One region of the Lysinibacillus sp. NPDC093688 genome, then DNA from elsewhere that is predicted to be linked to it. Evidence: riboswitches for the same ligand, from Rfam matches in the RefSeq annotation. Region 1 holds a riboswitch; the other holds the start of a gene.
What was found. A riboswitch is a leader RNA that binds a small molecule or an ion and turns the genes downstream of it on or off. The one in region 1 is predicted to bind thiamine pyrophosphate.

Region 1 (7,962 bases):
TTCCTCCCAATTGCCAAGCTCCTCGGTAGCCAATTGACGATTTGTTTCTAATCGGTCTTGTGCTCCTGAAACGGCACTACGCATAAAGGTATTTTGAATGCCTTCTCCAACACGATTATTAAAAGATTCATTGCCGACCTTCATTGGCATTATGCACGCACCTCCGCTTTTCGAGAATTTAAAATTTCAGCTATATGAAGTACTTGTACATGTGCACCTAATCGTTCAGCACGACCGCGAATATTCATTAAGCAGCCTTCATCCGCGCCAACTAAATAAGCGGCACCTGTTTCAATAATGTGCTGCACCTTTTCATCAACCATTTGCTCGGAAATAGGTGTCATTTTTACAGAGAATGTACCACCGAAACCACAGCAAGTTGTTTTGTTAGGTAGCTCTGTATACGTCAAGCCTTTCACGTTGTTTAGTAATGTTAAAGGCGGGCTTTTCACACCGAGTAGACGAGTCATATGGCAGGACATATGATAGGTCACATTTCCGTTGAAGCTAGCACCCACATCTGTAATGCCAAGAACCTCTACGATAAATTGTGTTAATTCATAAGTTTTGTCAGCCAATTTTTTTGCACGAGCCGACCATTGAGCATCGTCTGCAAAAACTTTTTCATATTCTCGAAACATATAAGCGCAAGAGCCAGAAGGGCAGACGATATACTCAGCATCATAAAATGCTGTGATCATGTTTTTCATTGCTTCCTTTGCTTCTTTAACATAGCCAGAGTTGTAGGCAGGCTGACCGCAACAAATTTGTCCTTTTGGAAATAGGACTTCACAGCCAAGATGTTCTAGTAGTTCTACAGTTGCTTTGCCCACATTTGTTTGAAACATATCTACTAAACATGTTGCGAAAAGTGAGACTTTCATGTTTGTTCATCTCCTACTGTTTATTATTGGTGTTTACGAATAAATTAAAATCGCAGTAATTAATGCTGGAATTGCTGCTACAAGAGGTCCAATTACTGAGACAAAAAATATATGCTTGTAGGCATCTTTATGTGTTAATCCTATAACTGCCAGTACAGTAATAACTGCTCCATTATGTGGTAAAGAATCTAAACTACCAGAAGCGATTGTCGCAATACGATGAAGTGCCTCAGGTTCAACGCCTAAATCTAAATAGGTTTGGGCCAGTGTTTCCATCGCGATTCCAAGACCACCAGAGGCAGTACCTGTAATCCCTGCAAGTGCCGCAATAGCGGCATAAAGAGAAATCAAAGGGGAACCAGGTATATTGGTAAGCATTTCAGTTACTACTCCGAAGCCCGCTGTCGCTGCAATTACGGTGCCATAACCAACATCAGCACTTGTATTTACAATTGGTAAAACTGTATTTGTTGCTCCTATATTAATTGCTTGTAATTTGTTGTCTATGTATTTCCAAAAGATAATGATGGAAACAAGCACTGTAAGCATTAATGTGTAGAGGATATCTACTTTAAAAACGTTTAATGTAACAATTAAGAAAATTGGTGGCAAAATACTTAAGATAAATGGCGGCAATTTTCTCTCGCTTGCCTCAAAAGCTTTTGAATCCTGTTTGTCTGGATTTTTCATATTTTCGTATGTTTCACCACGCGCATCTGATTTAGACAATTGACGTTTTAAATAGAAGCAATTGAAAACAATAATGGTAACCGTAGCAACAATCCCAACAACAGGTGCTGCAGTAGCTGTTGTACCTAAATATTTCGTTGGGATAATGTTTTGTACAGATGGTGAACCAGGAAGCATAGTCATTGTAAAGGTTGCCATGCCAAAGAAAAATGCTCCTGTAAATAGATGCCAAGGGATATTCATAGCCTTAAATAACGGCTTAGCAATTGGTAAAATAGCAAAAATAACAACGTATGTATTAATACCGCCTAACGTTAAAAAAGCACAAATGATGACGACTGCCATCAACGCATTAAATTTGCTATGACGTCCCATAATCTTTAAAAGTCTTTCTGCTATTGCACGAGCAGCACCACTATCATCCATAAATTTACCGAAAATTGCGGCAAATAAGAAGATGAGGTAGTAGTTTTTCATAAAGTTTATAAACCCGGTCATATAGTCGCCCTGTAGTGAATCTAAAATAGGCATTTGATTTAAAATAATGACGATTAAGCTGGCAATTGGCGCAATAATAATGATACTGAACCCGCGTAGTGCTAGAAAAATTAATAAAGCCAGGGAAGCAATAATCGTAAACAAACTCCACATTTCCATTCCTGTTAAGCCCTCCTAGTTTAATATAAATATTCTGAAAATTCAATAAGTAGGGTTTAGTATAACAATGAATACTATGAAAATACTATGTAAAAACAGACAAAGATAAGATCTATACTTTGTCTGTTTAGGCTAACTTCGCATTTTGTAAGTAAGAAAACATATAGATGGCAAGGTTTAATTCAAACATAGTTTTCCCATTTTGCTCATCAACTTCTATCAATGAAAAGATCGTCTGAAGCCTATATTTAATAGTGTTTAGATGTACATAGCATGCTTCCGCAGTTTGTTTGCGATTTTGATTATGTTCAAAAAATAGTTTTAGTGTATATAACAAATCAGTTTTATGCTGTTTGTCATATTCGATAATTGGTCCAAGCTTCATCTCTACATATTCTGCCATTTCCTGTGGGTCGTTATGTAAGAAAAGTGAGTATGGTCCAAGCTTATCGTAGGATAAAATGAACGGTGCCTGTTCGAGTGTTTGTAAATAGTCAATGCACTTTTTTGAGTCCCGGTGAGAGCTAGAAATATTTTCAATAGTGTCGAAATGTCTCCCTAGGCCAACGATAAACGACAGTGAATTGTACTTTTTAGAATCCTTATCGAGGAGCTTGAAAAAAAGTTGAATGCTTTCTTTAAATTGTTCAACTGGTTCTCTTAGATTGTTCATAAATAAAAAATGATAGTGTAAATCATGTTCTGAGATAAAAACTGGTAAGGAAAATAAACGTGCTAAGCGATAAAGTAGCTTGCTAAATTGTTGCTGCTTTTTTTTAGTTTGAGCAACACCATACTTACTTCCCTCAAGCTGTAGAGTAGCGCATAAATAATGGGTCGTTTGTTGGGCTTCTTGACGTTTATAAAAGGCATTAAAATTCAAGTTTAGTAGCTGTTGTAACAAATAACCGTCATATTTGAAGGAAATTTCAAGCTCCTTTTCCTCCTCGGCTAATTGTAAGGCGAAAAGAGCACTTGCCTGTTCTACTGCAAATAAATCTAGAGGATCCATCTGTAAATGTTGATCCATAACAATCAACAGTATTCCTATTACACCCCGCTCTGTATGGATAGGGAACAAATAACTTACATACATTTCATGGTTGATTGGTATATGTACTTGATGTCGCACGCATTGTTGAACAACTGTATGAAGATGCTCTGATTCCTGCTCTTTTAAAATTTCGGTTGCAAGCTTTGCTGTTGAAGAAGATGTGACAAGTAAATCGTAAAAATCAGTGGTAATTGCTACAGACTGTCCTAGTAAGGAAGCGAGGGTATCGATCATATCGTTTAGTCGACCTCGTGTTAAAGAGACTCGTGTTAAAGCATTATAAATGCGTTTAGAGCGTTCGTTTTGAGTAAATAATTTTGCATTTTCGATGGCGATTGAGGATTGATTCGCAAATGCTTGAAGCATTGTTAAATCACTATTCTCAAACTGTGTATCTCCTGAAAAATTGACAATCGTTAACACGCCTATACATGAATTACTTTTATCAAGAAGCGGAGCACAAACAGCACTTTTTGGGTAAGTAAAATCACCGACTGCTTTTGTATAGTTTTCTTCATACTGTGGAAATAAATCGGCCATATTTTCAGTTACATCATCGCTAGTATGGAATCTAAATGCCTTTTTTTGAGAGAATACTTTTCCAGTCATCCCTTCATTTGAGGCAAGGTGAATTTTCTTCAAGTAAGCTAGATCATAACCTACAGTATGCTTAGCAATTAAACGATCTGTCTCTGTATTTAACATAAACAGCACACCTGCATCAGCACCTTTAATCACATGGAGTACTTCACTAATAAGTTTCTCTAACACTTGGTCTATATCGAGTGTTGATGTTAGGACCTGTGCAGCATTAACCAAGCTCATTAATTGTTTTTCGGTATTTATCATAAACAACTCCTCATGTGTATTGTTAAACTTTATATTACAGTGCCATATAGAAGATAGCGAACTGTTAAATAAACGAAAAAAAGAATCTGCTGAAAAAAGTAAGCAGATTCTTGTTATTAAGCCCATTTAACTTTAAAAACGTATTATTACTTATAGATGTTTTTGGAGGAATTAGCCGTTCCCTTCTTTGCAGCGATTACTTTTTTAACAATTGGAATAACGATAGGTGCTAATTTTACGGCGGTTTTGACAACTTTAGATACTTTCAAAAAATAACAGCTCCTTTTAGTACTCTCTGTTCAAGGTTGAAATGAAACTTATCGGATAACGCGAACAGCTTGAATAATATTCCAAATGACGATTCCTATTGAGACGAGAATGTAAATTGCGAATGAAACTAACCAAATGATAAGAAATGTACTGCTACCTGAATCAGGTTCAAAAGTGTTGAATGATAAAGTTGAGAAAATAAAGACTGCAAAAAATATTATTCCAAATGCGACTGGGATTAAATGTGATATTAGTGCTCGAAGAGAATGACTCTTTACGTCGTGATCTTTTGAAACAAAGTAAACTACTAATGGCACAATAAAAGGTGCGAAAAAGATACTGAGATAACTAAAGGCAGATAAAATTTTTTGGTTCTCCATAGTTGTACCTCCTTTTTTAATATTTACGCATGAAAAACAGTAAAGTTTCAAAAAATTAATGTGGAAGAGGTTGTAATCGTTATAGTGTTTGCGTACAATGAGGTTGTTCAACTAAATTAAGATGTAACGACCACAAGGGGAGCTGATGATGTCAGCTGAGACTGGGCACGTAATGCCTTGACTCTTTGAACCTGTAAGTTAACGCTTGCGTAGGGATGTGGATAGAAACCGACACTTTTACGATGTGAGGCTCTGTCCTGGCATCGTTTTTTAATAATTATTGATGCCATATAGGAACATATTTGCCAACTGATTTCTATTCCTGCTCTTGTATCCTACATCGGAACAAAGGAGAGAATAATTATGGACAATAAAAGACTTTTAATGCTTGTGGAGATTGCGATATTCGCAGCGATTGGCCTTGTGCTTGATCAGGTTTCCTTTAAAGTATGGGCACAAGGTGGCTCTGTTAGTCTCGTGATGGTTCCAATAGTGTTAATAGCATTTCGCTGGGGCCTTATTCCAGGCATGACAACGGGTTTACTCATTGGTGTTATGCAAACAATGTTTGGTGCCTATATTATACATTGGCTTCAAGGAACACTTGATTATGGTGTTGCCTTTACAGTAGTAGGCTTAGCGGCCGTTGTGCGTGGGCCAGTGCTTGAGGCTGCAAAAGATTTAAACAAAAAGAAAATGGCGCTTTATATTATTTTAGGAACGGTAATAGCGGGCTTTTTACGTTATGCAGCACATACCATTGGGGGCGCTGTATTTTTTGCAGAGTATGCTGGCGATCAAAATGCATGGATTTATTCAATTATTTATAATGGAACATATATGCTACCAGCAACGATTTTAACAGCGATTGTCGGTGTTCTGTTATTTACGGCAGCACCTCAATTAATGCAACGAAAATCATAATTATTATGCCCTTCACACGAGTGAAGGGTTTTATTTTTATTAAATTGGATGAAGGATCATTGTTTTTTAGCTCATCCCCATAACATGAGGTTGATTTCCGTTCCGGCTGGGCGCTTTGTTGTTGCTGTCGCTACGCTTTCGCACAGAGCAAAGCTTCCTGGGGGCGTTCGATGAGCCGCTTCGCTTCGCTGCAGGGTCTCGGGCCAACAGATGTTTTTTGCGCGAAAGCGTAGTGCTAACGTAGCGGCAGCAGCACCGAGGTTGGTCACGAAGGCGTTATCACAGGATGTGATGGCTTTAGCCTTCGTTCCTCTTTCGCTGATCCCCGAGGAGTCGCCCAGCCTCCACTCCAATCAACTTATGCATGGCATACGTTTTAAATAAATGTCATTCTTAACTTTTAGTAATGAGCCTGTTTTCAGCAATTTACACTTTATGATGGCATATAATATTTAGAGCGTTTAGCGTTTTATGTATAAAAAGTTATGTTATATTAAATAGAGATATTAGATGAAAGGGACGTTAAAAATGATTGTAAAAACGCAAGAAGAGATTGAAGCCTTTAAAAAAATCGGCCGTATTTGTGCTGAAATTCGTGAAGCCATGAAGGCTGCTACAAAACCAGGTGTAACAACACTTGAACTAGATGAAATTGCAGGCCGTATGTTTGCTGAGGCAGGAGCAGTTTCTGGACCTAAAGGGGAGTATGATTTCCCAGGATACACATGTATTAGTGTTAATGAGGAAGTCGCACATGGTATTCCAGGTGAACGTGTGATTAATGAGGGAGATATCGTCAATATAGATGTATCTGGTTCATTAAATGGTTACTTTGCGGATACGGGCATTTCATTTGTAGTTGGTGAAGGTTATGAGGATAAAGAAAAGCTATGTCGCGTAGCTAAAAGTGCTTTCGACCGTGCAATGACAAAAGTAAAAGCTGGATCAAAATTAAACCAAATCGGCAAAGCTGTTGAGCGTGAAGCATATGCCAATGATTTAACAGTGATAATGAACCTAACAGGTCATGGTTTAGGTCGTTCTTTACATGATGAGCCAAATCATATTTTAAATTATTATGATGCATGGGATTCTACAATTATGAAAGAGGGCATGGTACTTGCAGTCGAGCCATTTATCTCAGCGAAAGCGGAGCATATTGTGGAATCTGGTGATGGCTGGACATTCGTTACGCCAGACAAATCATTAGTTGCTCAAATTGAGCATTCAATTATCGTTACAAAAGACAAACCAATTATTTTAACTTCACTTGATGAACAATAAAAAAGCTAAAAATCCTGCTACCAATTTAATTTTGGTGGGCAGGATTTTTTTTAATAAATAATATACCGACAAGTAGCACTCCACATAAAAATAAGGCTGCCGTTGACACAAGTAGCTCATCAAAACCATTATGTAATGCGACCCCGATATAGGACCAGATAAATACACTTGGATAGATAATATCAAAATAATGGAAACGGATATGTAGTGCTATTGCTACCCCAAGTGTTAGTAAAATAACTGCCCAAAGGGGATCACTAAGCCCAAAACCATTCCATTGATAAGATGTTAGCGTAAAGCTTACATTTGTCATCAGGCTGAATGTAATCCACCCGAAGTAAATCGAGAAGGGTAAACGACCTGTAAGTGAATTATTGCTGAGTGGGTACGTTTTGTACAACTTAGATAAATACAGGACTAAAATAAACGTACTGACAATTGACACGATAAATAGTTCGTGATGCCAAACAACAATTGCTAACGCCTGCATGATACATATGCTACTAAAGAGAACAGTCTGTTGAATAGATGTCTTTTTTAGATTCATGACTAACCAATAACCAAGTAACATGTAAACCACAATCCAAATCACATAACTAACATCAAAAGGTGCAAATATTACTGGAAAACGATTTGAGATCTCTAAGGAAGATTGACCGTTTATTTTCATGAAATAGGATGAAAAGGTTAGGATAAGTGAGACAACGTAAGTGATTGTCATCAAAAAAAATCGAGGCATGTTTTCCTCTCCCTTCGTGTTAAATTGTATAGGGAAAAGACAAATAAGTATAGGACTGTAACGTTATATTTTCATTATAACGGAAATTTCCAACAATGTATCGTGTTGTTTCGCTAAAATTATCTACAATTTACCATTTAAATGTGCATTCATATATTTCTTTAGTACAATGGGAGTATACAAATGTAAGGAGTGAAGTTTTAATGACTCAAAATTTAAATAATCTAGATC
Region 2 (7,962 bases), on a different contig from region 1:
TGAGGATTTATCCTTTATCAGAGAGAATGGTTTGCTTATTCCAAACAAATGATTTAGAGAAAGATGTTCGTTCATTAATCAAGGAATGGCGATTGACAAGTAATAGCTCTTTAAATATCGGCATTTACGATGGGGATCCTACAACTATGAAGAATATGTATACCTTAACGAAGCGTGCACTTCGTCAAAGTTTTTACGAAGGCTATGGGCATATTTTTTATACGAGTAAACAGCTGAAGACGCAGCCCTTCGATCCTTTACTAACACCCGAAGAGCAACAATTATTGATAAGTAGTTTAGAGGACGGGAATATCGAGGCTGTCAAAGCCTTTTTATATCGACTATCTAATGAAGGAATTTATTACGAGCAGGATGACTTACGTATTCATCTAACAAGTGTCTTAGCGCAAATCCGACGTTTTATGCTGAAGTATAAATTACATGAAAAAGCTGCAATTGAGCAAAATTATCGTCAGCTTTTTCATTTAATTATTGAACATCCTATATTTTATACGATTCAAAATGGCATCATATCATTTACACAAAAACTGATTGAATTGGCCCGTGAGGCACGAATGGAGAAACGGGCTGACTATGTAGAACTGGCCATAGAAATTATCGACCAACAATTTCAGGATAGCGGGTTATCTTTACCTTACGTTGCCCATAAATTAGGGATTAGTCCCAATTATTTAAGTACGATTTTTTCAAAGAAGCAAGGCTTGCCACTTAAACGCTACCTGCAGCAGGTCCGAATTCATAATGCTACAAAAATGCTAGTAGAAACTGATTTTGCTATTAGTGAAATCGCCTATTTAAATGGTTTCGAAGATTCGAATTACTTTATTAAAATTTTTAAACAGCACATCGGCATTACGCCTAATCGTTATCGTAAAACTTAAGAAGGCTCTTCATCGTAACGTGGAGTGGAATTGATTTACGTTACGACTGAGCGCTTTGAGCGAAAGTGTAGAGGGATAAAGGCGTTATCACAGAACGCGGTGGCTTTAACCCTTCTTTGTTCATTAGCCCTAAAAGGCCCTTTTTTCAATTATCATATTTCATTTTCAATAAATAAAAGAATTTACTTTAAAGCCTTTTAATTTCGAGCTATCCCTTCTTTATAGCTCATTTTCAATAATTCTCGAAAAACATTTCAATAAACTAGTTTTGTTGTAAAAATCATTCATAAGCACTTTCAATCTAGCATATATTTATAGTTTATATCTTAATATAAATATTCTTTAACAATAATGATTATAATTTACTAGCAATTCTAGTTTGCATTTGTTATAGTTATTGATGAAGAGTTTGACTCACAATTTTTCTTTAGGAGGTAAACTAATATGACAAACAAAAATGATCGTAGCCGTCGTTTTACAACAGCAGGTGGCGCTCCAGTAGTAAGCAACCATGATTCAATGTCAGCAGGTCCTCGTGGCCCTCTACTTCTTCAGGATGTATGGTTAGTTGAAAAATTAGCGAACTTCAACCGTGAAGTTATTCCTGAACGTCGTATGCACGCTAAAGGTTCAGGTGCATTTGGTACTTTCACTGTAACGCATGATATTACTCAATATACAAAAGCAAAAATTTTCTCAGAAGTTGGGAAAAAGACAGACATGTTTGCACGCTTCTCAACAGTTGCAGGTGAGCGTGGTGCAGCGGATGCTGAGCGCGATATTCGTGGCTTTGCACTTAAGTTCTATACCGAAGAAGGTAACTGGGATTTAGTTGGTAACAACACACCTGTATTCTTCTTCCGTGATCCTTTACACTTCACAGATTTAAACCACGTGGTAAAACGTGACCCACGTACAAATATGAAAAACGCTAATTCAAACTGGGATTTCTGGACTTCATTACCAGAAGCACTTCACCAAGTAACAATCGTAATGTCTGACCGTGGTATTCCATCTGGATACCGCAACATGCACGGTTTCGGTTCTCACACTTATAGCTTTATTAATGAAGAAAATGAGCGCGTATGGGTTAAATTCCACTTCAGTACAGAGCAAGGGATTAAAAACCTAACTGGTGCTGAGGCTGCAGAAATAATCAGTAACGACCGCGAATCTTCACAGCGCGATCTATATGGGGCAATTGAAGATGGCGATTTCCCTAAATGGAAAATGTCTATTCAAGTAATGACAGAAGAACAAGCTCGCGAATTACCATATAACCCATTTGATTTAACAAAAGTATGGTATAAAAAAGACTTCCCATTAATTCCTGTGGGTGAATTTGAGTTAAACAAAAACTCGGACAACTACTTTGCTGAAGTTGAGCAAGCTGCATTTGCACCATCTAACATTATCCCTGGCATCAGCTTCTCGCCAGACAAAATGTTACAAGCTCGTATCTTTGCGTATGCAGATGCACAACGCTACCGTTTAGGTGTAAACCACTACATGCTTCCTGTAAACGCACCAAAATGTCCATTCCGTTCATTCCACCGCGATGGTGCTATGCGTTTCGATGGCAACCTTGGTTCTACTTTGGGCTATGAACCAAATAGCTACGGCGAATGGGAGCATAACTTAGACTATAAAGAGCCTGAATTACGTATTGACGGTCATGCAGGTATCCATGACTTCCGTGAAGATGACAACAACTACTTCGAGCAGCCAGGTAAATTATTCAACCTAATGACTGCTGAAGAGCAACAACGCCTATTTGAAAATACTGCTAATGATATGGCATCAGTTGAAGAGTTCATCAAACGTCGTCATATCCTTCACTGCTATTTAGCTGACCCAGCATATGGTGAAGGTGTAGCAAAAGCTATGGGTCTTTCATTAGAAAGTATGGATCTTTCAAATCCATACGTGAAACAACCAACTAACGTTTAACATTTCAGCAAGGCAAATTGATTTTTTTCTACTATTATTGATATCCAAATCCAACTTTTTACTCCATGTGAAGGGCAACTTCACATGGAGTTTTTTTATCTTAATTACAAAACGAGGGCTCATCACCATAATGAGTGGTTAATTTCCGTTCCGACTGGGCGCTTTCCTGGGGGCGTCCGATGAGCCGCTTGGGCCAACACGATGTTGGTCACGAAGGCGTTATCACAGGATTTGATGCTTTTAGCCTTCGTTCCCCTATCTGCTCGCTCCAGGGTCTCATCTGTGACGCTGATCCCCAAGGAGTCGCCCAGCCTCCACTCCAATCAACCTATATACATGCATAGGTTTTAACAAATGTCATTCACCACTTTTGGTGATGAATCAAAATAAGACTTGCGCCTAATTTGATAGACACAAGCCCGCTCTAATAATTATTGATAAATTTGACTGCCTGCCTTTTTAAATTCCTTCGCCTTTTCCTGCATACCTTTGTGGATTGCTTCAGTCGTATTTAAGTCTTTTTCTTTTGCATAAGTACGAATATCCTGTGAGATTTTCATACTACAAAACTTAGGTCCACACATTGAACAGAAGTGCGCAGTTTTTGCTCCTTCTGCTGGCAATGTTTCATCATGATATTCGACTGCACGCTCTGGATCTAGCGATAGGTTGAATTGATCGCGCCAGCGGAATTCAAAGCGTGCCTTAGATAGTGCATCATCACGTTGCTGTGCCCCCGGATGCCCTTTCGCTAAATCAGCAGCATGTGCAGCAATTTTATACGTAATAACCCCTACACGAACATCATCACGATTTGGTAAGCCAAGATGCTCTTTAGGCGTCACATAACATAGCATTGCCGTACCATACCAACCTATCATCGCAGCACCAATGGCTGATGTAATATGGTCATAGCCCGGAGCAATATCTGTCGTTAGCGGCCCTAAAGTATAGAAAGGAGCTTCCTTACACACCTCTAACTGCTTGTCCATATTTTCTTTAATAAGATGCATCGGCACATGCCCTGGTCCTTCTACCATCACTTGTACATCATGCTCCCAGGCAATTTGTGTTAATTCCCCTAGCGTTTCCAGCTCCACAAACTGAGCCTCATCATTTGCATCGGCTATAGAACCAGGACGTAAACCATCACCTAAAGAGAAAGCAACATCATAGGCTTTCATAATTTCACAGATTTCTTCAAAATGTGTATATAAGAAGCTCTCTTGATGGTGATATAAACACCACTGCGCCATAATCGAGCCTCCTCGAGACACTATGCCGGTTACACGATTAGCCGTTAATGGCACATAACGTAGCAATACCCCTGCATGAATCGTGAAGTAATCAACACCTTGCTCTGCTTGTTCGATTAACGTATCACGATACACTTCCCACGTTAAATCCTCTGCCACACCATTTACTTTTTCTAGCGCTTGATAAATCGGCACCGTCCCTACTGGCACTGCGGCATTACGGATAATCCATTCACGTGTCGTATGAATATGCTTACCCGTAGATAAATCCATAATGTTATCAGCACCCCAGCGTGTAGCCCACGTCATTTTTTCTACCTCTTCTGCGATAGAAGATGACACCGCTGAATTCCCAATATTGGCGTTAATTTTCACGTGGAAGTTGCGTCCAATAATCATTGGCTCTGCCTCAGGGTGATTAATATTAGATGGTAAAATTGCACGTCCCGCCGCGATCTCTGAGCGTACGAACTCAGGATCCATATTTTCGCGAATCGCTACAAATTCCATTTCTGGAGTAATAATTCCCTTTCGTGCGTAGTGAAGCTGTGTTACATTTCCACCTTTCTTCGCACGCAAAGGCTTTCTAGATAAATCAGGAAATACATTTTCTTTTATTCGTGGATCTTCAGAATTGCGAAACCCATTATCTTCTGGCTTGATCGTACGACCTTCATATTCTTCAACGTCACCTCGTTCTCTGATCCACGCACTACGTAAAGCTGGCAATCCTTTCGTAATATCCACCTTATGCGCAGGATCAGTGTACGGGCCACTCGTATCATAAACACGCACTGGCGCATTTTTCTCTTCACCAAAGCTTCCTGTCGTCGGACTTAAAGAAATTTCACGCATTGGTACTAAAATATCTGCTCGAGATCCTTCTACGTAAACCTTTTTACTTCCTTCAAAACTTGACATAATCGTAATGTTCTTATCGCTAACTGTTGTCATAAACTACTTCGCTCCCTTTTATATTTATATAAGGACCGAATCTAGCTCACCCACAAAAATCAATTTCGCCTTGGCGTAATTGCGTCCGGATTTTGAATTGTGCCCGCACAATTCATTCCTTTTAAAATCCGTGACATCCGCCGGAGGCTTGTCTTCATTCAGCAGGCGTTTGGGCACCCACTTGATAGGAAGCTTAACCGCATACATCTCATCACCTGCAAAGATAGGAGTCTTCCGCTGAATGAAGACAAAAAGCCGAATCCAAAAAAAATTTTGGATCCGGCTAAGAATGTAAAGGTATAGTTATTGCAAATAACATAGTGTGCAATAATGGTTAACTTTCCCACGCTGGTATGAGCCAGATCAGGTCCAAAGGGTCAAGAAACCTCTATGCGTTTCCCTCTCAGCCTGACTCATCAGACTCCCCTAGTTAATACTATTAAGTTTGATGCTAGTGTAGCAGATATTGCTAATAGATGGAAGCTTCATTTGATTATTTTTGGCTTTTCATCAAAAGTTGGCGACAGCCATTGATCAATTATGCCTCGGCATAATTGCGTCTGGATTCGGCTTTGTGCCTAGGCCTGCAGATGTTTTTTGTGCGAAAGCGAAGCGTCAGCAATAACATGATGCAGGTCAATTAGCTGTTATCGCATGGATATGATGATTTTAGGCTAACATCCTATATTAATCCCTTATCGATTCCGTGTTCCACTGATGCTTGGACACTACTGAGATGGGAGACTTCTACTGAAAGAAGTTTAAACGTAAGCCATGAATTTTAGTTGATTGGAGTGAAGGCCGGGTGACTCCTCGGGGATTAGCGATAGAGGAACGAAGGCGTTATCACATCCTGTGATAACGCCTTCGTGACCAACATCGTGTTGGCCTAAGCGGCTCATCGGACGCCCCTAGGAAGCTCTGCTCTGTGCGAAAGCGAAGCGTCAGCAATTGTTTTATCTGTGCGAAAGCGTAGCGACAGCAACAACAAAGCGCCCAGCCGGAACGGAAATCAACCACACGTTTTGGTAATTAACTTATATAAGTCCCTACAAGGAGGGCTGCAATCCTATCTTTGATTCAGAAGAGCATTTAGGTTAGGTAAACAACAACTCCGCTACATAAATTACAATCGTCACTGTAATACAGCTCACAATCGTTGAAAATAAAACTGTTTGTGCAGCAGTTGCCGATTCTACGTCATATTCTAATGCTAGACTAGAGCTATTTCGCGAAGTCGGGAATGAACTAGCTATAAAAAGTGATTGTGCCACGACACCATCAAGACCAAGCGCAAAAATGATAAGCAATGCTACGGCTGGCCCTATGATTAATCGTGTAAAACAGCTAATGTATACCATCTTATTGAACATGGATTTAATTTCAAGCTGTGATAGTTGTGCCCCTAAAGTTATTAATGCTACAGCGATAAAGCCACCTGCCACATGGTCTATCGGAATTTTTACGAACTGCGGAATAGGGATATTAAAATAGTTCATAGTAACGCCGATAATAAGTGCATGAATAATAGGCATTTTGAGGAAGTCCTTCAAAATCGACATGCCTGATTTTGTTGAAGAAATTAAATTGTACAAGCCGTAAGTATAGGTCGTCATATTTTGAAATATGACGAGAATGACTTGAATCGCTACCCCAATCGGCTGGGTCACGAAAATCATTTGTGCAACTGGAATACCATAGTTGCCTGAATTAATTAGGACAACGCTATTTTTAAACACCGCAGCCTCTGTTTTTACTAAACCGAGCCCCTTTGCTAGAAAGTGACTAAGCACCATTTGGCTTCCGATAAAGAGCAGAATAAATAATGCCACTTCCCCTAGCACAGACAGCTCTATACTTGTTTCGTATAAATTCACAAAAACAGCTGCTGGCATAAAGCAATATGTAATAAGTTGAGATAACGCCTTTAAATTAAAACGAAATTTCCTTTGTAAAACTGCGCCAAGTACTAGAAGCACTAAAATCGGAGCTACAATTTGAAAAAAAATCATGCCGAGATACATCATAGCGTGTCCCCCTTTCCTCTCCTATAGTAGTGCTGTTTGTATACTCGGTCAATGCACTTCATCGTTTATTCATCCCTCATAACAAGGCCATTTTCTGAACATAACGAAACTCATCTAGTATTTTTCATCATGTTAAAACAATGACAAATGGCTCTTTTGGTTGGAAGGATGATTTATTTATTGAGATAATAAACAATTCAATCTTAAAACAAACGATACAGAAAAAGGGGCTATCACTTTATTTAAATTAATATAGTAAAATGACCCAATCGCGCACTAAATTGAAGAAATGTATGATATATTATCCATTAAATACAATGATTAGGGTGACAAAAATGAAGAATAAAATATTTTCTACTTTTATGGCTACTGCTATTACAGCAACCTTAGTAGTGCCTACGTCAACTGCAAATGCCACATCTAATGATTCATCGTTAAACCACTCAATTCACATTGATGGGCAGGTAGCTGCAGCCAAAACAAAAGGGCAAAGTGTGACCATTACCAACATTACTAAAGATAAATTACTTACATCCAATGGCCAATTTAAAATTAGTCAGTCATTGAAGCCCCTCTTAAACACATCTAATAATGCTGCATTGGCGAATGCTGAAGCTACTATAGTCGTAAAGAACGGTGAAATTACTAGTATTTCATCACTAACACTAACTAAAGCTGGAACAAAAAATAAAGCGGTAGATTTTGATGGCGGTGACGCGCAAATTGCTGGAAGTCTAACTGTAAATGCGGATTATGTAAAAGTTCAAAATGTCACTATTGAAGATGAGCTTATTGTAACGAATCGTGTGAAGAAGGCCATTACATTTGATGACGTTACTATTGGGGATACAATTACTTTTAGACCTTTATTGA

Region 2: another riboswitch for thiamine pyrophosphate. It lies ahead of thiC (phosphomethylpyrimidine synthase ThiC); the one in region 1 lies ahead of thiT (energy-coupled thiamine transporter ThiT).

What each region holds. Positions count from the first base shown of each region.
Region 1 covers NZ_JBNNUX010000025.1:18,267-26,228, forward strand. Annotated here, with positions in the region: gene ACQKN2_RS17755 (LutB/LldF family L-lactate oxidation iron-sulfur protein) at 1-150, opposite strand, end outside; gene ACQKN2_RS17760 ((Fe-S)-binding protein) at 150-884, opposite strand; gene ACQKN2_RS17765 (GntP family permease) at 918-2,231, opposite strand; gene ACQKN2_RS17770 (helix-turn-helix domain-containing protein) at 2,359-4,134, opposite strand; gene ACQKN2_RS17775 (hypothetical protein) at 4,281-4,403, opposite strand; gene ACQKN2_RS17780 (DUF4870 domain-containing protein) at 4,452-4,784, opposite strand; TPP riboswitch at 4,910-5,017, shown strand; gene thiT (energy-coupled thiamine transporter ThiT) at 5,148-5,708, shown strand; gene map (type I methionyl aminopeptidase) at 6,237-6,992, shown strand; gene ACQKN2_RS17795 (hypothetical protein) at 7,018-7,731, opposite strand; gene ACQKN2_RS17800 (polyphosphate kinase 2 family protein) at 7,935-7,962, shown strand, end outside.
Region 2 covers NZ_JBNNUX010000036.1:13,195-21,156, forward strand. Annotated here, with positions in the region: gene ACQKN2_RS20625 (helix-turn-helix domain-containing protein) at 1-902, shown strand, start outside; gene ACQKN2_RS20630 (catalase) at 1,347-2,852, shown strand; gene thiC (phosphomethylpyrimidine synthase ThiC) at 3,284-5,062, opposite strand; TPP riboswitch at 5,386-5,500, opposite strand; gene ACQKN2_RS20640 (AEC family transporter) at 6,160-7,089, opposite strand; gene ACQKN2_RS20645 (S-layer protein) at 7,425-7,962, shown strand, end outside.